4 regions of the Ruminococcus sp. 1001136sp1 genome follow, and region 3 is predicted to be linked to each of the others. Evidence: riboswitches for the same ligand, from Rfam matches in the RefSeq annotation. Region 3 holds a riboswitch; each other region holds the start of a gene.
The links. Region 3 has a riboswitch for cyclic di-GMP ahead of ABHC48_RS05325 (transporter substrate-binding domain-containing protein). Riboswitches for the same ligand answer to the same signal wherever they lie in the genome.
Positions count from the first base shown of each region.

Region 1 (8,674 bases), on a different contig from region 3:
CTGGATTTTGTTTCATAAAGATAAATTTTGCCACAGAGCGGTCGTATGTTTTAATGTGTCCAAACAGCCAGTCGATTACATTTTTCTGTACAAGTTCACTGAACCGATCTGTTGGTCCTTCATACTCCTGAAGGTATTCATACAGTTCCTGAATTGTCTTTTTAAACTCTTCATGTTTTTCATAATGTTTTTCACGCTCTGGATAACCGGCTTTTTCCTGAAGTGCTTCTTCTTCTTTAAAATGAAAGTCAGTATACTCGTTAAGATAATCCAGAAGTTTGATTGCCTTTACCTTGCTGTCGCCATTTTGACAGGCAATTACAAAGTTCTGAATACGGTCAATCAATTCTTTGTGCTGTGTATCGATTGTTTTATTTCCTGTTACTAAATTGTCATCAAAGGTAATGTTTAAATCGTAAGTCATAATTTGACCTCCATTTCTTTTATATGTTCTCTTAGGCTCTTTTAATGTCTGGCAGTTTCGTACCTGCATTTTCTGCTTAGTCTTCTACAGGAACGAAAACATCTTTTCCTAATCCGCAGATTGGGCATGTCCAGTCATCTGGAATATCCTCAAATGCAGTTTCTGGAGCGATACCGGCGTCTGGATCTCCTACTGCCGGATCATAAATATATCCACATGGTTCACATTCATATTTTTTCATAGTCATTTTCCCTTTTCAATGTCGATTTATTTTTGTTACCAAGTTCCTAGCAATTTTTCTAACACTTTGTTTCTTATATATCTGTATTATACATGATAATTATTCTTTTGTCAATAATAGTAATTATTATTATTTTTACACTTAGCATAAACTGATATTTGAATTGCACATTTACATATTGTATATGTCATGGGAATAGTTGAATAAAAAAATGAACTCTATTCATTAAAGACAGAGTTGCTGGAAATTATTTCTCTCCAACAACTTTCTTCGTCTTTAAGTCCTTGAAACACAATACTGTCCAATCAGATTCAAGATACGATAAATTACGATAAGATACGATAGGTACAAAATTCCCCAATGCCGCACAAATACTGTATTTCCGGGCTTTTCCGCCTTTCTGTATGATAAGTTCATTATTTGTTAAGAATTTGTTTTTAAATGACGTATTGACTTGTCTGGTTTTTGGGCATATTTTTATGAGAAGCGTATTGTTTTCAATAGTCTTCACAGCTGATTTTTGTTTGTTTACACCATTTTATTTTTCTTTTTTTCCTTTTCACCAGCGGTAGTGTCAAATTTTGCCACCCAACAATTACAGATTATTCAAAGATTTCTTTTTATTGTTTGATTTATGAACCGGCAATTCATCATACATTGCATTGAAAAGTCCAGCCAGGTATTCTTTACTGTCAACATTTTCTACGAACAACATCTCTTTTGCCCCTTCATATGGTAATTCATAAGTCGCAGTTACCATATAAGAAACTGCAGATTTTGTCGGTTTCACAAGTAACCTGTCATCATATATGCCTCCGGCAATTCTGCCCCGATAATATATGATATACTCTCCCATCATTGCACACACCAGAGTACATACATTATACAAGCTGCTTAACTGGTTCCATAACCGAAGCGATGGTGAATTCGATGCGCTAAGATCACTTACCGCCTGTGCCATCCAGTCATAGCCCGGATATGCGAGCGGTGAAAATACAACCGCTGCTGTATATGACAAAAAAGCTGCTACTCCAAGTAATCCGCAATAATTCAATAAACTCTTTTTCTTTATCATACAGCATTCTCCTCACAAAACCATTTCAGATAATCGTCCAAAAGATTCTTATCTGTTTCATAGTTACTGTTCACTCCGTTCACAGTAACCTTTTTCTCTTTATATGGAAACTGCTTATCAAACTCTTCTGCTTCCCTCTCATCTACAAGATAGCTTTCCGGTGTGGCATACTCTCCAGTAATCCCATCAAGATAACCAGGTACAAGCTCTTTGCACAAAAAGAATGATGCATCTTCTCCCTCTGGCAATCCATGATAACGGATACCATACTCGCTTGCCTGCCTGAATCCACTCTTACTGTAAAAATCAATATTTCCTTCAAAGCATAGTGCTCCACAGCCAAGCTCTGCAGTTTTCTCCAATGAGTAATCAAGCAGGATTTTACCATATCCTTTCCGCTTATATTCATTCTTGATACAGATTGGTCCCATCGTCATAATTGGAATATTCCTTCCATCATCCGCTTTAATAGCCGTTCTCATTAACATATTCTGACCGATCAGCTTACCCTCTTTGCCATTTTCATTAAGAAACATCACAAAATCCAGTTCCGGAACAAATGCCGGATCATTTCTGAGCTGATGCAATACATAATGCTCAAGGCATCCTGGACGATACACATTCCAAAAACTTTCTCTTACCAGATTTTCTACTTTCTGATATTCTTCCTTTTTCTCTAAACGAATTATAATATTACTTTTTTCCATTTCTTTTATGTCCTCTCTTAAAAACTACGAGAAACACGCTTTGCGAGTTTCTCGAGTTATCGCGGTGCTCGCCAAATCTGCATGCAAGCATGCGATTTTTCTCGCTACTTGCGTAAATAAAAATCGATAATCCTGATTTTTCAGTATCAGAATTAACGGCTCTGCGTCTTAAGCGTCTGGCTCTTATTTTACTGTTTTATTTCTTCTACAATTTTATCCAGCATATGTTCAAACTGATATTTTACTTTCGCTTTATCTGCAGCTCCATCATACATGCTATAATAGAAAAACATATTTGCATAAAATTTAACTGCAGTTTCTTCTGGATTTTTTATTTCCATATTTTTGAACAGATCCTTCACGTATTCTGCCGGTCCGGATACCAGATATTGCTGATATAAATTCTGCATCTCTTCACTGCGAAACTGCTCTATTGTCAGCATCTTCCGAAACGATGATGCAAAATCATCCTCTGTCCAGTATTCAAACATAGACTTGCTATATTCCACAAAATCATCCAGTGATACGTTCTGATATTCTTCCGGTGTCTTTTCAATACTCTCTTCTGGCACTTCATTCTCTCTGGTTCGCTCACCGTCCTGCTGCTCCATACGGTGCACAATACAGTCAAAAATATCTCTTTTGCTTTTGTAATGACGGTATAATGCCCCTTTTGTCATATCAAGTTCTCCTGCTATCTGGCTGACTGAGACAGCCTCATAACCATCTCTGGCGAACAGATGCAGTGCCACAATTAATATTTCCTCTTTCCTATTACCCATGCGCATTTCCTCCAAAATAAATAAACGACCGTTTACATCTTAATGATAGTAAACGATCGTTTATTTGTCAAGACTTTTCTTTTTGCTTATATTATCTCTTTTTATAAATCAACAGCTCTGGATTTTCACCATTCTTCTCATATGTACATACAAGAATAAAATCCATACTTGCCAGAATACCGAAGCACCTGTCTCCTCCAAATTCAGACTCCAGTTGATTCCCCAGATAGGTTTTCTGATCATCAAGGAATTTCACTTTTTGTCCATTAGGCAGAGTATATTCCAGATTCACATATTTCCCTACAAGTGCATTTAGTTTGTCTACCCTTGGAAGTCCGTCTATATGCAGATCATTTATTTCATTTATCAATTGCATTTTAAATTCTTCAAACTGCCCATTGTCACTAAGTTCATCATACCTTTTCCAGTAATCTAACTTTGGAAGCATTTCTTTCAGATAAGAGCGTGCCTGTTCTTCGGTAAAGTTTTCATTTACCATATTCTTTACACACACATTAATCAATTCATCCATATCATTATATGTGTATGTTCCATCTGCATAGCACCATTTACAATACTCCTCATTTAATGTGCCATCCTCATCACGTCCCAATATGGAATCATCCTCAATTGGCATCCCGCAGCACTGGCAGATCAGCTTTCTGGGTTCTCCCAAAAGCGTATTGATTGAAACATCAAATTCTTTAGATAAGAGCTTAAGTGTATCAGTGTTTGGAACTGTATCTCCATTTTCCCAACGGGACACTGCCTGTCTCGTCACCATAACTTTATTTGCCAGCTCGTCCTGTGACATTCCTCTTTCTGTTCTAAGTTTAAGAATTATCTTTTTTGTTTCCATAGTCGTCACCTCCGTTGTCTTTATCATATCGATAAATCCGCAGTCTGAAAAGCAACCTGCTGTTGCCATAAGCTATCTACATGATTTAATTATCTCTCTTTGGTCATGACTCTTTTTCACTAGGAATTTTTATTATTTTTCGCCTCATTTGTTTCCGCTTAAGTCACTACACAAATAAGCTCTAATAAGCTCTGCTGTTCGTATTCTGCCTCTCGCTTTAGTTGAACCGGTACTTGATGCAGAATTTCTTCCATTTTCCTGGCGTTAAACCAATCACAGGATCCAGCCATGTACAATACTGGTGCATCATTGGTTGGAAAAATATTCCCCACAAAATGTTTATACCGGATTCGTTGATCTATAGCATACTTTTAATCTCCCTGATTACACTTTCCCCCGTCAATGGTTTTGCAATATGTTTATTTATTCCTGCCTTTTTGCTGCGCTCCACATCATCCTGAAAAGCATTTGCAGACATGGCTACAATAGGGATAAGTTTTGCATCAGGACGATTCATTGCACGAATCTGTCTTGCTGCTTCCAGACCATCCATAACCGGCATCATGATATCCATTAATATCAGATCATATTCTCCCGGCTTTGACCGGGCAAAAATATCCACTGCCTCTTTTCCATTCCATGCACAGCGAACTAGCATGCTCTCATTTTCCAATATAAATTGTGCAATTTCCATATTCAATTCATTATCTTCAACAAGAAGTGCTCTTTTCCCTTTCAGTGAAACATTCTCAACGGATGATTCTGGCATTTTTGATTCTCTGTCTGAGGAAATCTGGAACGGCAATGTAATCACAAATGAAGTTCCCTCATCCACTTTACTGGTAAAACAAATCTGTCCTCCCATCAGTTTTACTAACTGGTTGACAATCGTCATTCCCAGACCAGTTCCCATATTTGCTTTCTGTTCCAGTCTGTTCTCCTGTGTAAAAGGTTCAAACAAATGCTCCTGAAACTCTTCACTCATCCCAATTCCATTATCTGTACAGGTAAATTCGAATACTGCGGTCCGGTCATCTGAACTGATTTCCTGGCAGCCAACAATAATCTTACCACCCACATGATTATAATTTACTGCATTACTTCCTATATTCTGCAGGATCTGCTGAAGATGAAGAGGACTTCCAACCAATTGATTATGTATGATATTGACAGCTCCCAGGTTCAGTGAAATTCCCTTTTCATGTCCCTGCATCTCAACAATACCAGTTGATTCCCCCAACACCTTGCGTAAATCGAAAGTTTTTTCTTCCAGCTGCAAGGTTCCGGATTCCATTTTATTCATATCCAGGATATCATTCACAAGATTCAGAAGAAATCCAGATGCTGTCAAGACCTTATCTCTGCACTCCTGCTGTTTTTGCAGATCTCCCGGAAAATGGTTTGCAATCTGCGTAATTCCACGGATTCCATTGATTGGAGTCCGGATATCATGACTCATTCGTCTGAGAAAATCAGTTTTTGAAATATTCGCTTTTTCCGCTTCCTGAGCGATCTTTTTTAACTGTTCCTGATATTCGAACTCCTGCTTTTTTTCTTCCGTAATGTCACGTGCTACATAAAGCACCTCCGTAACAGTTCCGTTTGCATCACGCTGCTTCACAATGAATCGTCCCATATGCCAGTGCCCATCTGTAGCAAGATATTCTCTCGCAATCGTCTCTTCCTGCTGCAGCCTGGCTGCCAGCGTTGTAACCTCAAAAAACTCCCGCATGGTTTTCTGATCCTCTCTGGAAACAACACTTTTCCGTGCGGTACGAAATGCTTCTGAAGCACATCCGTGACTACCTGTCAACCGATGCATTACCTTGCCCCCGACAACTTCTTCAAAACTGTCTGTTCGTAGATCCATAGAATAAATCGTCCAGTAAATCTTTGAAATTGCGGATATGACCGCATTGCTTTCCTGTGCTTCTTTTAGTGATTTTTTCAGAGTAACATTTTCAGAAATATCAAGGAATGTTGTTAGTATTGTTTTTTTTCCGTCTGATGTATAAAAAATTTCCGTCTTCGCAATCGCCGGTGTCAGATGTCCCTTTCCGTCAGGGATTACACATTCATAAGAAACAGCTCCGTCATGGTATCGCATATCCATCAGTTTCTCAATTACATTTTGATTTAAATAGGACACAGCCCCTATGAGTCTGCCCAGATTTTCCTGTGCTTCCTCAATTGTCTCCACTCCATAGATACGCATAGCTTCTGCATTCATATGGACAATCTCATGCTCTGGCAAGGTATAGGACAGCACTCCAACACTTATCGTATCCAGAAGCTCTTTATAATAAGAAATCTGGTTTTTGTTTTCATCCTTTAAATGCTGGTTCTGTTGCAGCAATCGGTTCTCCAGAAGTTTTTCTTTTTCAAAATGGACAATATTTCCTGCTTCCTGATGGTAACCAACAAGCCTGATCATGTTGTCTGGAGATGGGACTCTCCTTCCTGTGCAGCGTATATAAATGACTCCTTTTACAGGATGCATATAACGGTAAACAGCTTCTGATTCATGGCTTTTCAGTTCTTCCATGTAATCCCAGAAGCACTCCCTCTCCTGCGGATAAATATGTTCTGCCACATACTCCATACATTTTTCCGGAGACAGATCTTCTGTAATTCCAAACAGTTCATCTGTGATTTCATCTGTATACAGTCTTGTCTTTTTTCCTTTTTCAGACTCTACTTTCCAGAATCCGGAGTTTCCAGCCTGAAAATATGCCTGTATATCCTCATCGTTCAACTTTATCATAAACATGTCCCTCTCGAATAATATCTTTAGATATACAAATTAAAAGCACTGCCAAACAGACAGTGCATCTCATTTCATGCAACTGGCTGCCATTTTACAGGCCCTGTAGCTTTGCGTCCCAGACTTTCAGCTGGTTTGCCGATTTCCTTATTATAACTTTTAAAATTATGCAAAAAACTGATTTTATTATACTCTCTTACTCCACTTTGCACAAGGAAAATATCACAGCTTTAATGCTAAAAAAAAGAACAGTCGATACATATACTCGAACTGTTCTCCTACCTCCAAAGTCCACGCAGCATTGACATCACTTGAAGTATACGCATAAAAATATTAAGATACTTTCGTTTCCGCAAATATTATTTTCGCTTATGTTATTTTTGGACTTGGAAATATATAAATAATAAAATCAATCTCTCGGCTAAGATCACCGGCTGGATATTTCAGTTTTTCAAATTTTCCAATCAGTTCTGCTACAACAAGTATGTCCCTCATAATTTTTCTGTCGATATGGTATATCGAATGATTTTAAATGATGGTTTGAAGTGGATTGCTGAATACATACCTTATTGTACGGATCCACAAAAACCAGATAGTAAAGCTTCAATCAATATCCGCAAAAATTTCTGCCAGCGCCATACTGATATTCGGGAATTCTTTTAATGTGATTACGGTATCTGCATTATAATGCGCTTCCTCTGGATCATCCTGAAGAATATAACTATAGTTCAACTTATAACTTCCATCTTCCAGGTAGTAGATTTCAACTGCTCTTTCTCTAGGTGACACGATCCAATATTCTTCTACCCCAGCTTTCTGGTATATTTCTTTCTTGTCTGTTTTATCACGCAATGCAGTAGCCGGGCTAAGTGTTTCTACTATAAATTTAGGCACGCCAGAATAGGCACCGCCTTTTAAGTGTTTCCGTTCACACACAATCATAACATCCGGGATTACATAATCATCATTTATTTCAGGATGGTATTTGTAATCCAAGTTCTCAATGAATGCCAGACAAATACTTCCCTGCAGTTTTCCAGATATAATCCGGTATATATTTCCGTTTACGATACCATGCTGATAATTTGGTGATGGCGACATATCATAAATGACACCATTTATTTTCTCTTCCTTTTTGTATTCTTCCTTAAATAATGGCATATACGTTCCCTCCAAATCTATAATTCGTATCTTTGTCTGGCATTTATGTTTTGCAATGATTCCTATCAGCAACCTTTGTTTTTATTATAGCGGATTTTTTCCTGTAATACAATGCGTTTTCAAATGCTTGATAAAACCTGCAAAATAAGGGTTACTGTTCACTCCGTTCACAGTAACACGCTTCGCGATGCACAGAAATCATGCATTCGCATGATTTCGCGCCGCACTTCTCGAGTTTTCTGTGAACTACGTTCACAAAAACACCTCGCGGAATGTCACCAGCGAACAGTAACAAATAAGGAAACAAAGGCAGACGAAGAAGTTTTTTGCCAGATTAATGCGTTTGGCTTTATCCGGCTCTTTCACCGTCACCTTTCAAATAAAAACACTTTTTCGCGACAGAACATTTTATTCAAACTCAATTTTCCGATAAAGCCGGAACTTTTTAACCGCCAGAAGGGCAAAGATCAAAAATATCGGGAACAGATAGCCGATCAGGTTCCATCTGCTGTTTGCTGTGATCAGTATATTATAAATCCCATGGAAAACCACACATGCCCCAAGCGCCCCGATCGTGCCAGTGACCATGATCCATTTTTTCTGAAACACATAGGCGATTCCGCAGCCAAGTGCAATTCCGCACAAAAGATGAAGGGAACCA
Region 1 covers NZ_JBDPGY010000034.1:16,425-25,098, reverse strand. The annotation lists gene ABHC48_RS19395 (hemerythrin family protein) at 1-424, opposite strand, end outside; gene rd (rubredoxin) at 501-665, opposite strand; gene ABHC48_RS19385 (DUF998 domain-containing protein) at 1,261-1,740, opposite strand; gene ABHC48_RS19380 (N-acetyltransferase) at 1,737-2,447, opposite strand; gene ABHC48_RS19375 (TetR/AcrR family transcriptional regulator) at 2,636-3,229, opposite strand; gene ABHC48_RS19370 (zinc ribbon domain-containing protein) at 3,321-4,088, opposite strand; gene ABHC48_RS19365 (ATP-binding protein) at 4,447-6,852, opposite strand; cyclic di-GMP riboswitch class I at 6,927-7,002, opposite strand; gene ABHC48_RS19360 (Uma2 family endonuclease) at 7,456-8,013, opposite strand; gene ABHC48_RS19355 (PrsW family glutamic-type intramembrane protease) at 8,422-8,674, opposite strand, start outside.
Region 1: another riboswitch for cyclic di-GMP. It lies ahead of ABHC48_RS19365 (ATP-binding protein); the one in region 3 lies ahead of ABHC48_RS05325 (transporter substrate-binding domain-containing protein).

Region 2 (8,674 bases), on a different contig from region 3:
CATTGGACAGAGATATCTGCTTCAGGGAATCGGTGCAGGCGGGTTGAAGGGATGAAAAAAGGAGAAATCATATGCCAACTGATCAGGAATTAATAAAAATAGTTCCCTCCTGCCGCCAGATTGCCTATCAGGCAACAGAGTTTTATGCGTTTTTTCATTTTGGAATGAATACGTATACCAATCGGGAATGGGGAGATGGAACGGAAAATCTGCAAATTTTTAATCCTACAGAGTTTGACGCAGACCAGTGGGTGACTGCAGCACAAAATGCCGGCATGAAAGGCGTAATTCTTACCTGTAAGCACCATGACGGCTTCTGCCTGTGGCCTACCAGATATACCAGTCACAGCGTTGCAGCAAGCCCGTGGAAAAATGGCAGGGGAGATGTGGTCCGGGAAGTGTCCGAAGCATGCCGCCGCCATGGACTGAAATTTGGAATTTATCTTTCTCCATGGGATCGAAACCAGCCTTGCTATGGAAGTGGAAAAGAATATGATGATTACTATCTGGCACAGCTGACTGAGCTTCTCACCGGCTATGGGGATATTTTCAGTGTCTGGCTGGATGGTGCATGTGGGGAAGGACCTAATGGGAAAAAACAGGTCTACGACTGGAATCGCTATTACGAATGTGTTCGAAAATATCAGCCAGACGCATGTATCTGTGTGTGCGGGCCAGATATCCGATGGTGTGGAAATGAAGCTGGCGATGTAAGAAAATCTGAGTGGAGTGTTGTTCCTGCGCGTACAGCACTTGCAGAGAGTGTACAGGAAAGAAGCCAGCAGACCGATGATGAGGAATTCAGAATGCGCCGGATTACCAGTGATATGGAAGATCTTGGAAGCAGAAAAGCGCTTGAAGGTGAAACGGATCTGATCTGGTATCCGGCAGAAGTAAATACTTCTATAAGACCTGGATGGTTTTATCATCCAGAAGAAGATGATCAGGTGAAAAGTCTGGAAGAGCTGGTTCATATCTATATTGGGGCTGTTGGAGGAAATGCAACCTTTTTGTTAAACATTCCACCTATGCCAAACGGACTTCTTCATAAAAATGATGTTAAACGTCTGGAAGAATTTGGAAGCTGGAAAAAGAAATCTTTTGCTCATAATTTAATGAGTACAGCACATGTTTTTTCGGAAAATGAAGATCCGGCGCATCCGGCTTCCAATTTGACAAAGGATACTTTAGAAGCATGGTATCAGCCTGAAAGCAGTGAGCTGCCAGTAGAGATAACGATTTGCCTGGACGACTCATACAATTTGGGGTATCTGGTATTAAAAGAGGCTGTCTGCTATAGCCAGAGAGTAGAAAAATATGAGGTATTTGTTAAAGAAGGGGAAATATGGAACAGTATTTACACAGGAACGGTAATTGGCTATCAGAAGATCATTCGTGTTAAGGGGAAAAAAGCCAGGGAAATGAAAATTGTTTTACATGATTTCCGTGTACTTCCGCTTCTAACGTTTATTGGGATTTATCCGGAAAATACCTGAGCGGTTAAGTATTGTTTTATATTATTTCATAAATTAAATAAATAATTATTTATAAAAATACCCTTTAGGAGTAGAAATCATCCTAAAGGGTATTTTCCTCTTAAGCGATATACAGGGGAGGTGGTGGTAGTTTCTACCTTAAGAGGGAAGCATGTGGCAAATACAACGCCATATGGTTTTCGAGTACATAATACGCTTGACGTAGAAATAAGTAAAAACTATAATTGATATAACTGAAATAAACATATGATATGCCAAAAGAAAAGGAAAAATATTATGGATGTTAACTTCGAGTATTATAAGATTTTTTATTATGTGGCAAAATACCACAATTTTACCAAGGCGGCTCAGGCGTTAAACAACAGCCAGCCTAATATTACCCGGGCCATGAATTGTCTGGAACAACAGCTGAATACCACTTTATTTATCCGTACCAACCGCGGCGTACAGCTCACTCCGGAAGGAGAACGGCTTTATAATCATGTGCTAAGTGCAATGGAGCAGTTTCAGGCAGCAGAAGAGGAGCTGGCAGACAGCTCCGGATTATCTCACGGAAGTGTAGCCATCGGTGCCAGTGAAACTGCCCTCAATATTTTCCTGCTGGATAAATTAAAAAGTTTTCACATGACTTATCCGGGAATCCGGCTGAAGCTTTACAACCATTCCACACCGGAAGCCATTGAAGCTGTTAAAAGCGGAAAGATTGATTTTGCAGTAGTTTCCACTCCGGCAGAGGTGGATTCCCCATTGAAACAGATCATGCTCATGCCGTTTCAGGAGATTCTGGTTGGAGGCACTACTTTTACTGCCCTTGGCAGCCAGGAACTTTCCCTTCGGGAGGTAAAGAACTATCCGATGATTTCTCTTGGGCGGGAAACTATGACCTATAAATTTTACAACAGCGTATTTTTGTCCCATGGCCTGGATCTTTCCCCGGATACGGAAGCTGCCACTGCGGATCAGATCCTGCCTCTGGTAAAATGCGAGCTCGGGCTTGCCTTTTTGCCCCAGCCAATGGCCGCACCTTCCCTTTTGAAAAAAGAGATCGTACAGATTCCATTAAAAGATGAAATTCCGGAACGCCAGATCTGCCTGGTGTATGACAGCCAGCATCCTATGGGAGCTGCGGCAAGGGAACTAAAAAATACAATTGTATCCGGGCGGGGTTAAACCAAGTGTATGGAAAAAATTTTAGAATGCATTTTAATAATGCAAAAGATCCGGAAGTTGGCCCTATTACAGGCTGGCCGCCTCACAAAAACGTAGAAGAAAGTAAAAACGTAATAACCTATGATATTAATTCGGAGAAGCTGACAGAAGAGCAAAAAGAAGTTCCAAGGATATGGAACGATCTGAGTACAAATGAGTAGGAAACAGTAATGTCAATGCTGCGTGGACTTCGGAAGAAGGAGAACAGTTCGAGTATATGTATCGGCTGTTCTTTTTTTAAATTTTTAAGTGTTAAAGCGGTGAGGTTTTTCTTGTGTAAAGTGGAGCAATGGAGTATAATAAAATAGGTTTTTGGCAGAATTTTAAAAGCTATAATAAGAAAATCGGCAAAACAGACGAAAGTCTGTGACGCAAAGCTACAGGGCCTGTAAAATGGTAGCCAGTTGCATGAACTGAGGTGCACTGTCTGTGAGACAGTGTTTTTTTACGGTGTTATTTCATAGACGTAACAATAATAATTTTATGGCAGGGAATCAGATATGAAAAATACGAGAAGGATAGTTAGGATAGACAGAAAATGAAAGGAAAAAAAGTGATTGCAGGCATTCTGCTTGCGGGAATTTTAGCAGTCACCCTGGCAGGGTGTAAAAACACAGATAACACGAAAGAAGAAACTGAAAAGCCTGTTATTACCCTCGGAAGCGACAGCTATCCGCCATACAATTATCTGAACGAGGATGGCGTACCGACGGGCATAGATGTAGAACTGGCTACGGAAGCTTTCAAAAGAATGGGATATCAGGTGGAGGTTGTCCAGATCAACTGGGAGAAGAAAAAAGAACTGGTAGAGAGCGGAGAGATTGACTGTATCATGGGCTGCTTTTCTATGGAAGGACGTCTTGACGATTACCGCTGGGCAGGACCGTACATAGCAAGCCGTCAGGTGGTCGCTGTAAATGAGAACAGCGATATCTACAGCCTGAATGACCTGGAGGGAAAGAACCTTGCTGTCCAGTCCACAACCAAACCGGAAGGCATCTTTCTGAACCGGACAGATGAAAGAATCCCAAAGCTGGGCAATCTAATCAGCCTAGGACACAGGGAACTGATCTATACATTTCTGGGAAAAGGCTATGTAGATGCAGTCGCCGCACATGAGGAATCGATTGTTCAGTATATGAAGGATTATGATGCAAGCTTCCGTATCCTGGAAGAACCTTTGATGATCACTGGAATAGGTGTCGCTTTTGCAAAAGATGATGACAGAGGAATCTGTGAGCAGATGAGCCAGACTCTGGAAGAAATGCGTCAGGATGGCACATCCCTGAAAATTATTGGAAAATATCTGGATGATCCCCAGAAATATCTGGAGGTGGATGATCTTGGATATTAAGAGAAAGAAAAAAGAAAAACGAATCCAGCTGCTCGGTGGTATGATTGGAATCTGTGTGGCAGTAGTCTCTCTGTTTTATTTCTTTCATGCGGAGAAAACGGAAGCAGAGAAAAGAATGGTAGAGATTGTAAATTATGTCAAAGTGCAGTGTTCCACCTACACCCATTATAATGAATCTTCGGAATCCAAAAGCCTCCTCCGTGCTATTGAAAGTGCCAGACAGATGAGTACAAATATTAAAACGGAAAAAGAAAACGGCGGTCATCTAAGCCGGGAGTTCCTGAAAGAAAACCTGCAGACTCTCTGGGTGGATGGTATCATTGTACTGGATACAGAGGGAAAGACGGACTGCGAATACAGTACGGATGAGTCTCTGACTGATGAGATTACGGAGTATCTGCAAAAAGACATTATTATGGATTTTACCGGATATGAAGAAAGATCTTATTCAGAACGGTTTGCCAGGGAAGACGGATCCTATATTGATATTGCAGCCTGTGCCAGAAAAGATGCACCGGGTATTGTGGCAATCTACTATTACACACCTCCTGAATTTGCCAGAAACTATACACTGACGATACAGGGACTTTTAAATGGTTATAGTATCCAGAAAGATGGAACGATTATTGTCGCAGACGAGGGGATTGTTGTTGCCAGCAATGATGAGAGCTTGCTGGGGCAGAATACGGCTGACAACGAAGTTATTCAGGCAATGAAGAGACATACAGATAGTCAGCACATTTACCATTTGAAGAATGAAGGAATCGGATGTTACGGAATTATGCTGAAGCAGAGGGATTATTATATCTATGCGTATCTTCCGGATACAGAAGTGTTCCATAACCTTCCACTAAGTGTGATAAGCGTTATTTTTCTTTATTTTCTGATGTTTAGTATATTCTGGTTCTGGACATACAGAACCAATCTGGCACACCGAAAACAGGAACAGGAAAAAGATGAAAAATATAAAGAAGAACTTCTGATAGCAGCAAAAAAGGCAGAAGCAGCCAATGAGGCAAAAACAGAGTTTCTACAGCGAATGAGCCATGATATCCGGACTCCGATCAATGGAATCTGCGGCATGGTACATATGGCAGACTATTATGCAGATGATATGGAAAAGCAGACGGAATACAGAACAAAGGTGAAAGAAGCATCTAACCTGCTGCTGGAACTGGTAAATGAAATTCTGGATATGAGTAAGCTGGAGTCAGGCGAAATCGTTCTGGAAGAGATTCCATTTAATCTGAGCAGTATTTCAAGGGAAGTACTTGCTGTAATCGAGCAGATGGCTGCAGAACAGAATATCAGGATCGTGTGGGAGAAAAAAGAAATCACACACCGGGATTTTATTGGAAGTCCGGGGTATGTGAAACGGGTGATGATGAATATCCTGTCCAATGCGGTGAAATATAACAGAGAAAACGGACATATCTATATCAGCTGCATGGAAATCCCAGCCGGACAGCCAGGAATGACCACAATGGAATTTGTCTGCCGGGATACCGGAATCGGAATGACTGAGGAGTTCCAAAAACATATTTTTGAACCATTTGCACAGGAACACACAGGAAGCCGCACAAAATTTGCCGGAACAGGACTTGGGATGCCGATTGCAAAGAATCTGGTCGAGAAAATGGGCGGAGCCATTACCTTTGAAAGTGAAGAAGGCACAGGAACTACTTTTGTGATCCGGGTTCCGTTCAAAATAGATATGAATGCGGATAAACGTGAAAAACAGAAGGATGTATCAGAAAAATCTATAAAGGGGTTGCATATTCTTCTGGCAGAAGATAATGAGCTGAACATGGAAATTGCAGAATTTATGCTCCAGAATGAAGGTGCTGAGGTGACGAAAGCATGGAATGGACAGGAAGCTGTTGAGCTATTCAGAAAAAGTAAACCTGGTGAATTTGATGTCATTCTTATGGACATTATGATGCCGGTTATGAATGGTTATGAAGCTACAAAGAAAATCCGTTCTCTGGACAGAGAGGATGCAAAGATGATTCCGATCATTGCAATGACAGCAAATGCATTCACGGAGGACAGACTGAGAGCTAAAGAAGCAGGAATGGATGAACATATAGCAAAGCCTGTTGATGGAAAATTATTAATAAATATAATTTATAAACTAATGAAACACAGTTTCAGGGGGAGTCATAATGAAAAAGAAAAAACGGAGTAAGTTACTTGCTGTACTTCTGGTGATAGCGACAGGCACATCACTTTTGTCAGGCTGCGGCAGAAAAATTGCAGAAAAAGAAGATGCAGAAACCATCACAGTGTATTTATGGAGCACCAGCCTGTATGATAAATATGCACCATACATCCAGGAACAGCTTCCGGATATCAATGTTGAATTTGTAGTCGGCAATAATGATCTGGATTTTTATAAGTTTCTTGATGAAAACGGTGGATTGCCGGATATTATTACCTGCTGCCGGTTTTCCCTGCATGACGCAAGTCCGCTGAAGGACAGTCTGATGGATCTTTCCACAACCAATGAGGCAGGTGCTGTCTATGATACCTACCTCAGCAGTTTTATGAACGAGGATGGCAGCGTAAACTGGCTTCCCGTGTGTGCAGATGCCCACGGTTTTGTAGTGAACAAGGACCTTTTTGAAAAGTATGAAATTCCGCTGCCAACCGATTATGAAAGCTTTGTCTCTGCCTGCCAGGCATTTGACGAGGTGGGAATCCGTGGCTTTACTGCAGACTATTATTACGATTATACCTGTATGGAAACACTGCAGGGTCTGTCTGCATCAGAATTGTCTTCTGTAGACGGACGCAAGTGGCGCACCACCTACAGTGACCCGGATAATACAAAGAGAGAAGGTCTGGATGATACCGTCTGGCCGGAGGCTTTTGAACGCATGGAACAGTTTATCCAGGATACCGGGCTGAACCAGGACGATCTGGATATGAATTATGATGATATAATTGAGATGTACCAAAGTGGTAAGCTTGCCATGTACTTCGGCAGCTCAGCTGGTGTAAAAATGTTACAGGATCAGGGCATTAACACAACATTTTTGCCATTCTTTCAGGAGAATGGCGAAAAGTGGCTGATGACGACCCCATATTTTCAGGTGGCATTAAACCGTGACCTGACACAGGACGAGACGCGCCGGAAGAAAGCAATGAAGGTACTGAATACAATGCTTTCAGAGGATGCACAGAACCGGATCATTAGTGATGGACAGGATCTGTTAAGCTACAGCCAGGATGTGAATCTTAAGCTTACGGAATATCTGAAGGATGTGAAACCTGTGATCGAGGAAAACCACATGTATATCCGTATTGCGTCAAATGACTTTTTCTCCGTTTCCAAGGATGTGGTTTCGAAGATGATTTCAGGAGAATACGATGCAGAGCAGGCCTATCAGTCATTTAATTCCCAGCTTCTTGCGGAAGAATTTGCTTCAGAAAATATCGTGCTGGATTCACAGAAATCCTATTCCAACCGTTTTCATAGCAGTGGGGGAAATGCGGCTTATTCGGTTATGGCAAACACTCTGCGTGGTATTTATGGGACGGATGTGCTAATCGCAACCGGAAACAGCTTTACGGGAAACGTGCTGAAAGCTGGATATACAGAAAAAATGGCAAGAGACATGATCATGCCAAACAGTCTTTCGGCATATAGCTGCAGGATAAGCGGGGCAGAACTGACAGAACTGGTCAGAAACTTTGTAGAAGGCTATCAGGGAGGTTTCATTCCCTTTAACCGTGGCTCTCTGCCTGTGGTCAGCGGCATTTCCGTGGAAGTCAAAGAAACAGATGATGGTTATATATTGAGCAAAGTTACAAAAGATGGAAAAAAAGTTCAGGACGAGGATACTTTCACGGTAACCTGCCTTGCGATATCTAAACACATGGAAGCTTATCCGGCAGATGAGAATATTGTGTTTGATGGAGAAGATACCACTGTAAAAGATACCTGGACAGGATATGTTTCAGATGGTGATGCCATTCTTGCAGAGCCTGAAGACTACATGACTCTGAGGTGAGAAGAATGGATATTAAGAATCATAATAAAGGCAGAAAGAAACCTGTCATGGGAAAACCATTCCAGATAGCTGTCTTTACAGCTGTTTTACTGGGAATTGTTCTGATGGTTTTCCGATATTTTGGATTTGTATCGAAAACTGTTTATGAGGAAAGTGTTTCTCATCTGACGGAAGTTTTTCATCAGTCTGATAACATGCTGAGAGAACTGACAGATAAGAATCTGACCTATCTTCATATGTGGGGTGAGAATCTGCAGAATACCTTCAGCGAAGACGAAATTCGTAATTATATAAAGAAAGCGCAGGAAGATGCCGGATTCTTAGATTTCTTTTTTCTGTCAGTTGACGGGGACTACAAGATGGCGACAGGGGAAACCGGGTACCTTGGATTACAGGAAAACATTGAAGAGGATATCCGGCAGGGGAATGATGTGATAGCGAATGCAGCAGTTCCCGGAAAATCCCAGCTGCTTGTTTTTGCCACTCCCAGGGCCCATGGAATCTATCAGGGATTTGAATATGATGCAATTGCCATTGCGTATGAAAATTCTGATATTGTAAATGTGCTGGATATTTCTGTCTTCAATGGAGATGCTCAG
Region 2 covers NZ_JBDPGY010000003.1:183,749-192,422, forward strand. The annotation lists gene ABHC48_RS04220 (carbohydrate ABC transporter permease) at 1-55, shown strand, start outside; gene ABHC48_RS04225 (alpha-L-fucosidase) at 72-1,496, shown strand; gene ABHC48_RS04230 (LysR family transcriptional regulator) at 1,773-2,666, shown strand; gene ABHC48_RS04235 (hypothetical protein) at 2,693-2,866, shown strand; cyclic di-GMP riboswitch class I at 3,042-3,117, shown strand; gene ABHC48_RS04240 (transporter substrate-binding domain-containing protein) at 3,244-4,059, shown strand; gene ABHC48_RS04245 (ATP-binding protein) at 4,043-6,247, shown strand; gene ABHC48_RS04250 (ABC transporter substrate-binding protein) at 6,225-8,075, shown strand; gene ABHC48_RS04255 (response regulator) at 8,081-8,674, shown strand, end outside.
Region 2: another riboswitch for cyclic di-GMP. It lies ahead of ABHC48_RS04240 (transporter substrate-binding domain-containing protein); the one in region 3 lies ahead of ABHC48_RS05325 (transporter substrate-binding domain-containing protein).

Region 3 (8,674 bases):
GGAACACTGCTTTATATGGAGGTGCATTTTGGTCATAAAACCGCTTGCCAACCAAGCGGAAGGGTGGTATTCTTTTCATAGGCAGTGGGAAGGTCGATCCTGTTTGATTGTTTCGTTGTGGTGACTTAACAATACTACTTTTAGGACTTGCTTTCCACTGTTTTGTTATAGAAAAAAGAAAATCGCTATGCCATAGCCTTGGTAGGCCATCGCGCAGCGATTTTGTTCAATTTATGTTTGCAGGTTTGGGAGAGATTGTTTCTTTTCCCGCCTTTTCTCTGATTTACATCCCCGAATAAGGGGTGACAACAGAGCAGAACTCAAATGTTAGCTGGACTTTTTCTCACATGCTCTGATTTGATCTCATATATAAAACCAGCAGAGATTTTGCTCTCCACCGGTCTGCTTTTATCCTAATTATGTTCCCCTTGCATTGATTTTGCTAATGATGTCAGACAGGGATAGTCCACAGCTGGAAATTAGTTTTTCATTTAAGTAATTATTTCAGTCCCAAAAAGACATATGAATTTTCACAGCCTGCTTCTTCTAAGGAATTAAAAAACAGACCATATAACAACTTTATATGCTCTGTCTTTTTATTCCTACAAATCTTCGTGCAGTTTTACATCGCTATTATCTGCCATGCATTGTTTTAAGGCAATGATCATTTTTTCCGCATCCAGTGGCTTTGCAAGATGAACATTCATTCCAGCCAGCCGGCTGTTGATAATGTCTTCTGCAAAAGAATTCGCGGACATTGCAATGATCGGAACCCTCCTGGCATCCCTTCTTTTCATTTCCCTGATTGTCCTTGCCGCATCCAGACCATTCATCCTCGACATCATAATATCCATATAAATTACCCCAAAATAATCCGGTGCAGATTTCTCGAAGATTTCAACTGCTTCCTGCCCGTCTACTGCACATGTAACTTCCATACCGCTGTCTTCCAGTATACATCTGGAAATTTCCATGTTCAACTCATTGTCTTCCACAACCAATGCCCGCATGCCTTCTACCGAATAATCATCAAGGCTTACTGGCTTATCTGATAAATTACTGTTTTTATCCTGTGTGCCAATTTTGAACGGAATTTTTACAATAACTGTTGTCCCGACACCTGCTTTGCTCTTCAGTTCAATACTTCCATCCATTCTGTCCACGAGTTGCTTCGTAATTGCAAGCCCCAGTCCGGTGCCTTCATACCTGGATCTGCTTGTTTCGCTTTCCTGAGAGAACATATCAAAAGCATGTGCAATAAAATCTTCACTCATACCCACACCCTGGTCTTTACAGTAGAAAGTGAAATTTGCTCTGTCATCATCCAGAGTTTCTTCCTTAACCCCGAACGTGAGCACACTACCCGACTGACTGAATTTTATGGCATTGTCCATAATATTCGACAGAATCCTTCCAAGATATATCGGGTTTCCAACCAGAGTGCTGTGACTGTATGTACCATTTTTCCAGTCAATCTCATACCGATGCCTTTCTTGGCAGCCCGCTCATCATAAATCTGATTCAGTTCCTGCAGTACCTCTGTCAGATCAAATAAAAGCTGCTGGTCCTTCAAATCCCCGCTCTGTAGTTTATTCATATCCAACACATCATTTACCAGAGACACCAGATATTTCAGGGATTCCATTACCTTTTCTCTGATCTTCTGCTGCATCTGTGGATCATCTGCGTACTGATTTCCCATATTTACCATACCGATAATACCGTTCAGTGGTGTACGGATATCATGACTCATCGTTGCCAGAAACCTTGTTTTCATTTCGGCTTCCCGCTTTGCTGCTTCCGCAGCAAAGTTAAGATCCTCTTCACGTCTCTTGGAATCGCTGATACTACGGACTGTACATAAAACATGGGTTACATTTCCAGACCCATCCCGTTTTTTTACAGTAAAAAGCATCCTGTGCCAACTGCCATCACACATTCTGTATTCTGTAGAAATACATTCTTCCGTCTTCAATCTTGCTGAAAGTGTAGAGACATCCAGAAATGGACGGATCAGCGAACGGTATTCAGATGCAACCATTGTATCACAAAGCTGATACAGTTTCTCCGATGCACTGCCTCTGTTTCCTGTCAGTTTGTGTATTTCACAGTCATTTGATATCTCTTCAAAAAAATCTTTCTGCACATCAATCCTGTAGATAGAACAGTAACTCTTAGCAATTGCTGAGATTATTTCATTACTCAGCCGTGCTTCATCCAGTGCCTGCTTTAATTGATTCTGGATCGTAGTTTCTTTTTCCATGATATCATCAATATGCCGAAAACCCACCAGTGCGAAAAAATGTTTCTCATCCTCGTATATTTTGGCTGCCTGTGCCTCAAAAAATTCATGCTGGTTCGGATTCGGTTTACTTCTATAATGGTATGTAATGCGCTCCTTCCGGGAAAGCTGTTCCTTTAGATGCCCTGTCGAAATCCAGTCCTTAAATTCCTGTCTTTCTTTCTCATACAGATATTGAACCGCATATTGGTCAGCAGAAGAATTGAAATTATCACCCTGTTTCAGATTCATTTTTTTTACGTTGGTTCCATCGTTTATATGGAGAATTTCAAAGGAACCGGTATTTAATTCAACATAATAGACAGCCGTAAAATCTGCACATATCTTATCCAAAAGCCGTCTTTCCGCCATCTGTTCTTCCAACGTACTTTTCAGTTTTCTGTTCCTCATATGTACCATTACAGTCAGGATAAGAAGCAGAACGATCAGCACAGTTATAAAAACCAAAACAGTCACAGACTGCGGTTGCTTCGGAAATAAATTAATTTCTGTCATAACAAAATCCTCTCTCTATGTTTCCTGTCTGCTTTTCCCATGCATCTGGAAGGCTCCTGATTGCTGCGGTTGCCTCATAATCATTTATGACAGGCATTTTGCTTTCTCAACTCTTCGCTTATGGTCTGCTTAATTTTTTCCGCATCCAGCGGCTTTGCGAGATGTGCGTTCATTCCTGCTTCCATACACTTTTCTGCATCTTCCCTAAATGCATTTGCAGTCATAGCAATGATAGGGATTATTTTTGCATCCTGCCGTTCCAGGTCTCTTATTGTTCTTGCAGCAGTAAGACCATCCATCACCGGCATCATAATATCCATTAAAATAACATCGTATGTTCCCGGTTCGGAAGCTTCAAAATGCTGAACAGCTTCTAACCCATTGTTCACTGTTTCTACTTTAGCCCCATTTTCCGTCAGCATAAATTCTGCTATTTCCACATTCAGCTCATTATCTTCAACCAGCAATACCCGGATATCTGATATATCTGCATCAAAATCTTCTTTTTCTTCTGGCCGTGCATTCGTATCAATTTTAAATGGAAGTATTACAGTAAAACAGCTTCCTTCACCAAGCTTGCTTTCAACTGTTATGGTTCCGCCCATCTTTTCTACAAGTTGTTTCACAATAGGCATTCCCAGACCTGTCCCATTATAATCAGAACGTGGGGAATTATCTGCCTGTACAAATGGAGTAAACAATTCATTTTTTATAAATTCTTCTGACATTCCAATTCCATTATCTTTTATTTTAAATTCACATGTCATGTGATCTTCTAATCTTTCAATCGTTCTCATACTCATGTAAATAAAACCATTCACCTTATTGTACTTCATACTGTTTGTAAACAGATTCATCAATATTTTTTTCAGATGAACTGCATTGCTCCAAACATATATACCACTGTAATCATCATGTTCTCCTATAACATGAAGTCCTTTTTCTTCTGCCTGAAAAGATAGTGACTCCGTGATTTCCTGACATACCTGATCCAGATTGATGGATTCATCACCAAAAACCATTGTATCTGATTCTAACTTTGCCATATCTAAAACATCATTTATCAATGATAGTAGCAGTTTCGATGACTCATGTATTTTATTCATGCAATCCTTTGCCCGCTCAGCATCATTTCCGCTTTTCTCAAGAATCGTAAGCATGCCAATAATACCATTGATCGGTGTTCTGATATCATGAGACATGTTATTTAAAAAGGAAGTCTTAGCCTTATTGGCACTCTGTGCTTCTACAAGTGCATTTTGTAATTCCTGCTGTTTTTCTTCAAGCTCCTGATTCAGCTTCAATGCCTGCTCAGCAGACTTCTTGGATTTTTCTTCCGCACGTTTTGATTTTTTCAAAGAATTAAGAATTATACACAGAACAACGAAAAAAGAAATTCCAGCGATAAGTGAAACTGTCAGTAAATTGTCCTGAATAAAATCCTTCGCTGTAACTTTTCGTAAGGAAGCATTATACGAAACTACTGCACCTGAAAATTGAGTTGTAGGTATAGATGTCAGTGTTTTATTCAGAATGGACAAAAGAACCGGTTCTCCCTGCAGAATAGCAAATGGAACATCAGCTTCTTTTGTCAGGAAAACACTATGAAGCTTATTATTTTTCAAATAGTCTGAAACAGTACCTGAATTGCTTACAATACAATCCGTCTCCCCCTTCTGCATTGCTTTTACTGCTGCATCTGATGTTTCATATTCCACAACCTTCCATTGCGGATAATTGTATGAAAGATATGCTTTCAATGCAAAATCATCTTTTTCAACGGCAACTATATTCTCTTTATTTTCATCAAAAGAATCCTTTGCCGTAATTGCTGCCATATTGAGAGTCAACAGCGTATCCGACAAAGCAAATCCATTTGTTTCTGCAAAGTATGGATTCTGGTTTGCATGAAAAATCAGGTCTATTTTTCCATCCTGCAATGCCTGAAGCAGTTCACTTCTTGTCTCATATCCATTTAATTCAAATTCCAGAGTCTGACCTTGCAGACAATTTTCTGCAAGATCCACATAATCTGTAATAACACCTGTCAGTTTACCTGTTGATGGATCTACACTGCTGATACCTCCATCCTGATTCAGATACCCTATCCGGATTGCACCATGCTGCCCGATCCACTCACTTTCTTCTTTTGAAAGAAACGAGCTGCTCTGTGCAGAAAGATAACGCCTGTAGAGATCATCTGTGTAAAATGGGTTGTCATCCTTGATTCTGCGCATAGCACTATCCAGTGCTTCTTTGATATCCGGACGTTCTGGATTTATAGCGAAATAGATTTCTGTCTCTCCAATACTTGTAAGCGGTGAAATATCCGATTCTTCCCAACGGGATTCTTCTACCGAAACGAAGCAGTCAATTTCATGTTTCGACAGTTTGTCCATAATTTCTGTGGTTGTAGAAACATTGATATGCTTCGTATGCAGACCATATTTTGATTCCCATTCATTAAGCACATCCTCCACTATATTATCTTTAGACACACCAATATTTTTTCCCTCAAAAGAATCCAAATTTCCTGCTGTAAGATCCATATTGGATGCATCCGTATAGATGTAATATTTCTCTTCCCCCATAGGCATATCGGAAAAAAGCATATTTTCAGCACGTTCGTCTGTATAGGAAATGTCACCAAGAATATCAATCTCTCCATTTTCCAACTGTGTAAAGCAGTTTTTCCAATCACTTGTTATGTATTTATATGTCCATCCTGCATAACCTGCAATATCTTGAAGATACTCATAACCATAGCCGCTTCTTTCTCCCTTTTCATTGACGGTATTATAAGTTTCTTCAAAAGATCCTACCCGGATAACATTGTCAGAGTTTTCTTTGGCAAATGTAGGAACGGATAAAACAATAAAACATATAATTGTGCAAAATATAATGTAACAAAATTTGAAATTCATTATATTCTGTACTAATTTGCACTTCTTCATCTTTCTCCCCTCCTCTAGGCTACAGTTGCTTGCTTCCAGATTTTAATTTTACATTCATTAATTGTCAATAACCTCCCCGCTATTTTTCCAAACAGCTTCTGTATTACTTATTCAAGTGCTCTACCATAAAAAAGCACTGCCAAACAGACAGTGCAACCTCATTTCATGCAACTGGCTGCCATTTTACAGGCCCTGTAGCTTTGCGTCCCAGACTTTCATCTGGTTTGCCGATTTCCTTATTATAGCTTTAATACTTATGCAAAAAAACTGATTTCATTATACTTTAATGCTCTAGTATACACAAGAAAACATTACCGTTTTAACGACAAAAATAAAAAAAGAACAGCCGATACATATACTCGAACTATTCTTCTACTTCCGAAGACCACGCAGCATTGACATCACTGTTTCCTGCTCATTTGTACTCAGATTATTCCATATCCTTAAAACTTCTTTCTGTTTTTCTGTCAGATTCTCTGAATTACCTTCCTGAAAAAACTGTGATAATGTCACACCCAAAGCTGTACATATTTTTTCAAGTGTGATCAGCGACGGCAGGTTTTCCTGCGCCATGATTCTTCCCAGTGATGACTGGGAAATTCCAAATACACATAAGCATGATACAATAGAGGCATGCTGAAGGAGGATCTCATATGGCAAAGCAAGCTGTACAATTTCTTCTTTTGTATGATATTTGTTATTCAACTCCATCGTTATTTTTAATGCCCTTTGAGACATCTCATGCATGATCAGATGGTCTTCACTTCCACCGTCTACAGTATATCCGGGCTTCATATTACTCAAATATTCTTCAAATGTCATGATTAACCAACCCCGTTTTCTTTAAAAAATTTCTGGATTTTATCAAATGGGATCACATCCAGATTATCGTAAAGATCTGTATGAACAGCCCCTGGAATTGTCAGCAGCTCTTTATTGGATGTGTACTTGCTGTCCTTGATCATATTTTCATAAGCATCTTTTCCAAAATAATAACTGTGCGCTTTTTCTCCATGAACGATAAGGACTGCACTTCTGATTTCATTACTGTACTTTAATATTGGCTGATTCATAAATGACATACATCCAATACTGTTCCAGCCATCATTGGAATTTAGGCTCCTTTTATGATAACATCTGCCTTTATAATACTCACTATAATCTTTTACGAAGAGAGGGGCATCTTCCGGAACCGGAAGTGGAACACAACCACCGCCTTTGGAATACTCGCCTTTACGGTATTCTTGTGTTCTGAGGGCATTCAGTGACTGTTTCTTTGCATAACGTACTTCTTCACTGTCCTCAGAATCAAAGTACCCATTTGCATTTACCCTTGTCATATCATACATGGTAGATGCTACAGTTGCTTTTATTCTTGTATCCAATGCAGTTGCGTTAAGAGCCATTCCACCCCATCCGCAGATTCCAATGATTCCTATTTTATCCGTATCCACATCTTCCCGAACAGAAAGAAAATCAACAGCAGCCATGAAATCTTCTGTATTAATATCCGGAGAAGCCATGAATCTTGGATTGCCTCCACTTTCCCCCGTAAAAGAAGGATCAAATGCAATCGTTAAATATCCTTTTTCAGCCATCGTCTGCGCATATAATCCGGAACACTGTTCTTTGATTGCACCAAATGGTCCGCTTACGGCAATCGCAGGATATTTCCCTGACACATTTTTCGGCTTATACAGATCTGCAGCAAGTGTGATTCCATAACGATTTACAAATGTCACTTTCTTATGATCTACTTTTTCACTCTGTGGAAAAGTTTTATCCCATTCAGATACCAACTTTAATTCTTCTGTTTTTAACATATTCAACATCCTCCATATGCAAAATTTCTTGTAATTATACTAACAATAGTATATGATATAAATATCATACAACCTAAAGTTAACTTTAGGTCAAGCATATTTTGAAAGAAGGTTTTTTATGTATACAATCGGTCAGGTCTCTGCAATGTTTGGTCTCCCTGTTTCTACCTTAAGATATTATGACAAGGAAGGTTTTTTCCCTAATCTGGAGCGTAAAGGAAACATCCGTTATTTCAGCGATAATGAGTTGGAAGCGCTTCGTATCATTGAATGTCTGAAGAAATCTGGGCTTGAGATCAAAGATATAAAGCAATTTTTTATCTGGGTATCTGAAGGCAGCGCCAGCTATGAAAAAAGGAAAGAATTATTTGAAGCCAGAAAATCAGCTGTTGAAACTGAAATCCAGGAACTTCAAAAAACTCTCTCCCTCTTAAAATTTAAGTGCTGGTATTATGAAACAGCAATGAAAGATGGTAATGAAGATACGATAAATGCCATGTTACCTGATAAACTTCCAAAAAATATACAGAAACTATATGACAAAGGACATGAATGATTTTTGTTTCTTCTTCAAGCTGGAATTGATCGTGCTCTGTCTTTCGCTAATGCAACTCCATTTTACTGTGCAAACATAAGTTATGCCCGTCTCAAGATTCGCTTTATATCATCCAGATTTTCAACAAAAAAGATTCCCTCCTGTCGCTCGTTAGAAGATAATCCTTTTTCAATCATATGATTTAGAAGTGCTTTCAAATCATCGTAGTAACCGTTCAGGTTGTAGAGAATGCAGGGTGCCTCCAGATGTTTCAAAGACACCTTCGACATTACCTCTGCAATTTCCTCCAATGTTCCCGTGCCGCCCGGGAAGGCAATAAAGGCTTCTCCTAACTCAATCATTTTGTTTTTTCTCTCAGACATATCCTTAGTCACAATCAGTTTTGTCAGTCCATCATGTTGAAACTCATTTTCAATAAAAAAATTCGGCTCAACACCCGTAACATCACCGCCTGCCTTCAATACACTGTCTGCCAATGCTCCCATTAAACCACCTTTAGAACCACCGTAAACAAGTGCATTTCCACTGTTTCCAATCCATGCCC
Region 3 covers NZ_JBDPGY010000004.1:206,281-214,954, forward strand. The annotation lists gene ABHC48_RS05315 (response regulator) at 603-1,394, opposite strand; gene ABHC48_RS05320 (histidine kinase dimerization/phospho-acceptor domain-containing protein) at 1,379-2,797, opposite strand; gene ABHC48_RS05325 (transporter substrate-binding domain-containing protein) at 2,878-5,751, opposite strand; cyclic di-GMP riboswitch class I at 5,915-5,990, opposite strand; gene ABHC48_RS05330 (helix-turn-helix transcriptional regulator) at 6,124-6,573, opposite strand; gene ABHC48_RS05335 (alpha/beta hydrolase) at 6,576-7,574, opposite strand; gene ABHC48_RS05340 (MerR family transcriptional regulator) at 7,693-8,130, shown strand; gene ABHC48_RS05345 (TIGR00730 family Rossman fold protein) at 8,211-8,674, opposite strand, start outside.

Region 4 (7,395 bases), on a different contig from region 3:
GCAACTTTTTTAGATACTTCTATTTTAATATTTCTTCTTTTCCCCTCGATATTTCCTTGAAGTTCATTAATTTTACTTTGTAATGAGTTAATTTGTTCTTGAATTGCTCTTTTTTTCTTTCCAGCAAACAATCCAAGTTTAGATTTTTCATTTTGCAATTCTACCTGCTCAGAAATGTATTCTCCTAATAATTTTTCGCCTTCAATTTTATTTGAAAGAATCTGCTTAATTTCCAAAATACGTTTGTTATATTCTCCAATAACATTGTTTAGGCTATCTATCTCATTCTTTATTTCTACCTGCTTTATTTCATATTCCTTCTTTTCTTCAGCATGTGCTTCCCAATATTTTTTTTGCCTTTCTTCTTTCTCTAATCTAATCCGTTCTTCACACTCTTTTTTATATTCTCTTTTCCACTTTTGAATATCACGTTGAAAATTGTCAATAAATGAATTTAATTCAGAACCAAGACGTTGGGTTTTAGAATCCGGATGCATATTCCTACCATTTATTATATTCGTGCTACACATATTATCTACAATTTCTTTTCCAAATTTACAAATTTGATTAAGTACAGTTTCCATAGAATTTTTATCTTGATAGTTTTTAAATACAAATTCTGTAATTATCCCCAAATCAAATTCTATAAGTTCTGCAATTATCTGTTCCTGATGATAAAATTCTTCTATAATATTAGCAATTTTAAAGGCATATTGAAAGCATTTTTGAATTGCTAATGCATTGATACTATTAATCCAATTACATAATTCTACAACAACAATTAAAGAACCATCACTTTTTAACTGAATTGTTTGCGTTTCGTTTGAATATAATAATTTAAGCGCTTCAGAAATTCCACTTGTCACTTCATCTTTATGCATATTTTGTAAATTACTATTCCAACCTATGCAAATACTTTTTCTAAACAAAGCAAACCAATAATTCGGACTTAATTCTACGATCTGAGAATAATAATTATACGCTTCTGAATAATTCTTGCGATCATATGCTTTTCCAGCTTTATCTTCCAAGTCTGAAATCTGCTTCTTTTTATCATAAGCCAACATATTTTCTTCAATACAATTAAAATTTTCTAGTCTTTTTATTTTCATCTGATCTACTGTATATTTTTTTCCACATTTTTCGCAAATAGCATCTTCACCATTTTCTTGTATAATAAGATTTCCTCCACAACTGTCACATTTCATCGTCATTCTCCTCTATGCCATTATTTATCAAAGTTCTATATTTTCTACATCGCTTAGTTCCAATTTTACTAATTCTTCATTAGAAAGCTCTTGTTTCAAAGATAAACGATTTGCTTGATTCACCATGGCTATTTCAAAATAATTTCTTACATCTCGTCCATTCGCAAAACTTACATCTGCCATGGATGCTCTTTTGGTAAAATATTTTTTCACATATTCCATCGTTTCTGTATTAGCAGTGTATCCGGATTTTTGACAAAGATTTTTGAAAATATCTTTCAGTTCTTCTGGTGAATAATCTTCAAAATTAATATACTTATTAAATCTGGATCTTAGCCCAGGATTTGACATAAGAAATTCTTTCATCAAATCAGGATATCCAGCTACAATAACAACTAAATCATCTCTATGATCTTCCATTCCTTTAAGCAACGTATCTACAGCTTCATATCCATAATCATTTTCACCTTTATTTGCAGTCAAAGAATACGCTTCATCTATAAATAAAATACCTCCAAGAGATTTTTGTATTACATCTTGTACTTTCAACGCAGTTTGCCCGACATATCCACCTACTAATCCAGATCGATCTACTTCTACTAAATGACCCTTTGATAATATTCCCAACTTGCAATATATCTTTGCCAGTAATCGAGCTACAGTAGTTTTTCCTGTTCCTGGATTTCCTGAAAACACTAAATGCAACGACATTGGAGTTTGCACCATACCTCTTTCTTCTCGTATTTTTCTAATTTGTAACAAATTAATTAATGAATTTACATCCTTCTTGACATTTTCTAACCCTATTAACGAATTAAGCTCGTGCAAAAGTTCTGGAAGAGTTAATTCTTCGTCTTTGGTGTAATTTTGCTCTTCTTGTTTCTTATCAAAAGTCTGTGTAAATTTACTTTTGCCAATTATTAGACTTTCAAAAGTAATGACACCATTATAATGTAATTCTCTCTGAATATAATTACGCAAATTTTCAAGATAAACCGTCAAAGTGTCAATCTCTTTTTCACTAACGTTTTCATCACATGCTAATAATTCTTTTCCAAACGCCTCATATGTTTGATACATTAATACACTCACAAACGAATACGATTCATTATTTTGCTGCGATAATAAAGTATTATCAATTTTTACAAATAGTTGGATTATTGCTGGGATTTTTTTTCCAAAATTTTCATCATTAATTTTGTTACTTATAATAAAATCTTTTATGTATTCTGCCGATAAATTAAAATCAAAATAATTATTTATCATTTCAACTTCTTCTGAAGCAATATCTCTATCTGCTCCAGCCAAATAAATCATATACACCAATAATTCTATTCGTAAAGCTTCTTTAGTAGATGTGTCGCCCATTTGTTTCATTCCAAGTCCAGCATTATCCAAAGAATCAGCTAATGAATACATATTATTTATAACTTTTTGTAAATCTTCATTTAAATCTGCTCTTATCATATCTGAAATCTCCACCTCTTTTACTTCTGGTTTTTTCGGGATCAAATATGAATAATCTTTTTTTCTGCTTGCAAAGTAGAAATAAATCTCTGCTCTATTAAAGTCATCTAAAGAATAAAATTTTATTTTTCGCCAATCTTCCTCTTTATCAGTAGGTACAATATAAACAATCAATTTATCACTATCATCATATATTTTCAATTCATCATGTATATTTGTATATATAAGGTGATATTCAGATCTTCCTGGTATTATTTCAAGATTCAAACGATATGCATTTCTTTTATTCTCCATAGCAGAATAAGTCATACCTTTATCATCGTTATCTTCCACAAAGAAAGATAAAGGACCAGAAACAGACTCTACACGTTTGTCAAAATTATCATAGTATGAAACTTCTGCATATCCTAATTCCATTTTTTTTACTGTATCATACGCAAAATAATCCAAAAATATTTTCTTATTCCAGTCATTAACCATTAAGCTAGTAAATTCATAACAACCTTCATACGGTTTTCTTGATCCAAACATCTGCTCTCTCCTCAAAATAAAAGCACTACTCACCGGAATACACTTCAGGCAAGTAATGCTCTCTTCACGTTCAATTGCAACTGGCTACCATTTTACAGGCCCTATAGCTTTGCGCCACCAGGTTTCCCCGGCTTTGCCCCTTATTCAGTTATCTATGAGGAAAATTATACGCTTATGGTATAGAAAAGTCAACTAATTAAACACATAATCCACCAAATAAAATCCAATTATATAGTATTATTTTACAGAAAGGGGATTTGATATGGTTGATTTTGGTAACAATTTAAAAACTCTTCGTTTACAAAATGGATTCACCCAAGCACAAGTTGCACAAAAACTTGGTGTAACAAAATCTGTTATAAGCGCCTACGAAACAGGACTTAGATTGCCCTCTTATGATATACTGATTAATATTTCCAAAATCTTCAGAGTGTCAACAGACTATTTACTTGGATTAGAGAACATCCGGGAACTGGATTTATCCGGTCTAACCGAAGAAGAAATTCAAGCATTACTTAATTTGATAAAAGCAATGAAACGTAGAAAATGATATAAAGCTATCGGGTATTGTCTGATCCGGTAGCTTTTTGTTGTATTCTGACTGAAATGGTTTTATACTGGTTTTATAAGATTTGCTACATATCTCCAGCCATAATCAGAATACAAAATGCACATTCAAAGTCCAAAAGATAATGTAATATGGCAATACTGTAAATGATTACTAAAATTTATTTTCCTGTATACCTAAAATAAACTGGTATACTGATAATCTTGTTTTATTAGAGGATAATCATGTTAATTTTAAATGTATTAGATCGTATATTTTATTTTATATTTCCAATATCTATTTTTACTACACTTATTATCCAAACAATAGAAAATTTATTGAAGCCATCTAAAAATAATGCCAAAATAAATGCTCCAAACAATAGCAGTCAAAAATTCACTTGGAAAAATCACATAGAGTCAGCAATTTCCATTTCAGCAATCCTTATAATTGCTGCACCAGTCCTATTGATTTGGATAAAAAGAATTCAAAATCTATATTGGCTAATTGCTATTATTTCAATACCCATATGTATAAAAGGAATTGTCACTTTCTGTCACGCAATTGGAATTATAAAAAAAGTAGTAATATCAAATGATATTGGCAAGTTATCCTCTATTGAATGGACTGCAATTAATATATTAGCATATACAATATGGTTTTTAAATATACAGAATATTTTTAAAATTTTACTAAAGGAACTATATGAAACTACTAATGTTTATATGTCGGACATGTTAATAGCCTTGTCCCATATTATATTATTCTCTCTGTATATTTTTATCCTTTGCGCTTTACTTTCAGAATTACTAATTAATATTATAGGTGTTCTAAAAAAATTATATATCAAATTATTATTGAAAAATAAGATAACAGATTTTGAACAATACTGGATAAATAAAATTGAAGAAACTCCCAAATTAAAATCAACTCTTATTTTTCAATGGGAACTAATTGGAAGACAGCCGTACTTTATACATTGGATCCGATACATTTTATTACCAATTACGTTTATTTTTGATAGTTTTCTTGCACTTATTAATATATCCCTTTCATCAATTAGTTCTTCTATTGGTTTGCTTAGTCTCTTAATAAGAATGTTGAGGAAAGCTCTAAAACAAATGCTAAACTGGTTATTAAATCTTTCAGATAAAAGAATAATTGCAATTTCATTTCGTATCTCACTTATAATGGCTTTAGTATGTACTGTTGTTTTTAACCGTTATCAACCTATATTCAGAATGCAAGAAGCTAGTACAGCTGTTCTCGAATTTATAGCTAGTGCAATAATTATCCCTATTATCTTTGAATGGATTAGTTCTTTCAAAAATAATCTTGTAAATAATGCTAAAGCTTCATAATAGGCTTATCTATTGTTACAGAGCATACCGCCACATATGCTCTTTTGTTATATGAAACCGGGACTGATGCTGTTTTGGAATCAACCTTCCCGGGAATATTATATATCAGCCACACAGAGCCACGATAAACCCAAGGCGATACAGTATAAAAATCACCCCTTGCAAACCCTTTATTTTACTGGCTTTTCAAAGAGTCAAAATTCAACCATTTGTTATCGCCAAGATGTAAGAAAAAATAAGGCTTTGTGGGGTATTAAAAGAATGACTAGTAGTCATTTTGTGTTAATTTTTTAACATTCCATTTTATATGAACCCATAAAAAATATGGGAAAATACGATATCTCCGCGATACCATATTTTAATTGACTTCGTGCGCAATCCCTTATAAATACTGCTATCTCAACATTTCAAAATGTGATTATATCGTTATTTTTTTAACAATATATATTTAAAGGTGGAAGGGGGGGACTTTTTACTAGCCATAAAAGCACTACCACTGCTCCCCAGGGGGGGGGTACTTATAAACTCTGGAATTTTTACATGCCCCGGTCAGATACATGGCGGTATATAAACCAAAAATTATTTTCCAATCTGGCAACAGAGCGAAAAAATAGGGCATACCAGATAATATCCAGTATACCCTATATGTATTACTTAACTTTCACTTTACACTTCTTTGTAATTTTTCCAGACTTAATCGTAATAGTTGCAGTGCCTTTCTTTTTACCTGTTATTTTTCCATATTTACTAACAATCGCAATCTTCTTGTTTGAGGATTTATATGTAACTGTATCTGGGCTTCCAGCATATGAAAGTTTAGGTTTCAATGTCGTGCTCTTACCCTTCTTTACATTTATAGAGGATTTAATGTTCTTAATTGCTGTCGTGCCTGGTACTGTTATTGTGCACACAGCCCTTTTAGAACCTGATTTTACTGTAATCTTCGCAGTGCCTGCCGAAATACCTTTAACCTTGCCCTTTTTATTAACTGTTACAATTTTCTTGTTGGAAGTAGAATACTTAACATTCTTCCATGAGGAAGCTGGTTTCAGAGTAGATGTTTTACCTTTTTTCAATGTAAGTGAAGACGGAATTAGAGATACTGCCTTAACTGAGAACTGGTACTTCATACTCTGAATATCATCTGATGGAAGCCACATTTTACGAACACCATCATACAAATACTTCTGGAAGAATATGTACATATCATATGTTCCAGATTTGGTAATACCATTATTGTTTCCAATTCTACCTATTGTCTGTCTCTGGCTTGCTGTTGGATTCGCATTTAAGCTCCAATATAATGGTCTCCACTGCCAGTCTCCATTAACAGGATTTGTGTTCTGAGTTCCAACTCCAGTAACTATAAATTGATATGTTTTTCCAGAGGTAAAGGTAAGCGGCTCTTCCAAACCTTTTACCGTACTTTGAGATACGCTTGGAGTATAGACCGGAATAGGTGTCGTTGTCGTTGGAGCTGGCGTTGAGGTTGGATTGACTGCAGGCGTTGGTATCGGTGATGCAATCAACTGTATTTCTTTTGATTTAAAAGTTGTTGGAAGCGAATCTCTTATAAAAGTAGCGTCCCATTCAGAGCCATTGTATATGAACTTCTGGAAAAATATATACATTGTAAATGTTTCTTCATGTTCAATACCATTTACATTTCCAATAGACCAGCTCTTCTGATATCCTCCATCAATATTATTTTTCTCCATTGACCAGCCATATGGAATCCACTTGGTATCACCTTTAATCGGGTTTGTATTGTCAGTCCCTGCACCAATTACTGTGAAATCGTACATCTGTTTCGGATAAAATGCTAAAGGCTCTTCCAATCCAGTTACCTTGCTCTCGCTGACAGACGGGTTAATAGTTGCACGAGTGGTTGGAGTCGGTGTGGTAGTAACCGGAGTTTCTGTGGGAGTACTTGCTTTCGCCTTTAATGTGAGTACAAGTGGTGCAACTGCTTCAAGTCCCTTGGAATCCTCAGCATATACAACTACTTTAATGGCTGTATCATAAGCTACATCTGTCAACTGTACGCTTGCAGAGCTTGCAATATCTCCAGAGCTTTTATAATTGCTCTTTACTGCTTCGAATCCAGGTGTAGAATCAGATTTCTTCACCCAGGTCACATAATATCTTCCTCCAACACCAGCATCATTGGTATGAAAAGTCAGATCAACAGTATGCTCATACGCATTACTCCAAGAAAGAGAATCTGCGGTCAGCATCATAGTGCTAAAAATTTTCTCCAACATTCCAGTCTGGCTGTTAA
Region 4 covers NZ_JBDPGY010000043.1:416-7,810, reverse strand. The annotation lists gene ABHC48_RS20145 (hypothetical protein) at 1-1,208, opposite strand, end outside; gene ABHC48_RS20140 (AAA family ATPase) at 1,236-3,206, opposite strand; cyclic di-GMP riboswitch class I at 3,279-3,354, opposite strand; gene ABHC48_RS20135 (helix-turn-helix transcriptional regulator) at 3,469-3,756, shown strand; gene ABHC48_RS20130 (hypothetical protein) at 3,999-5,114, shown strand; partial or broken gene ABHC48_RS20125 (Ig-like domain-containing protein) at 5,765-7,395, opposite strand, start outside.
Region 4: another riboswitch for cyclic di-GMP. It lies ahead of ABHC48_RS20140 (AAA family ATPase); the one in region 3 lies ahead of ABHC48_RS05325 (transporter substrate-binding domain-containing protein).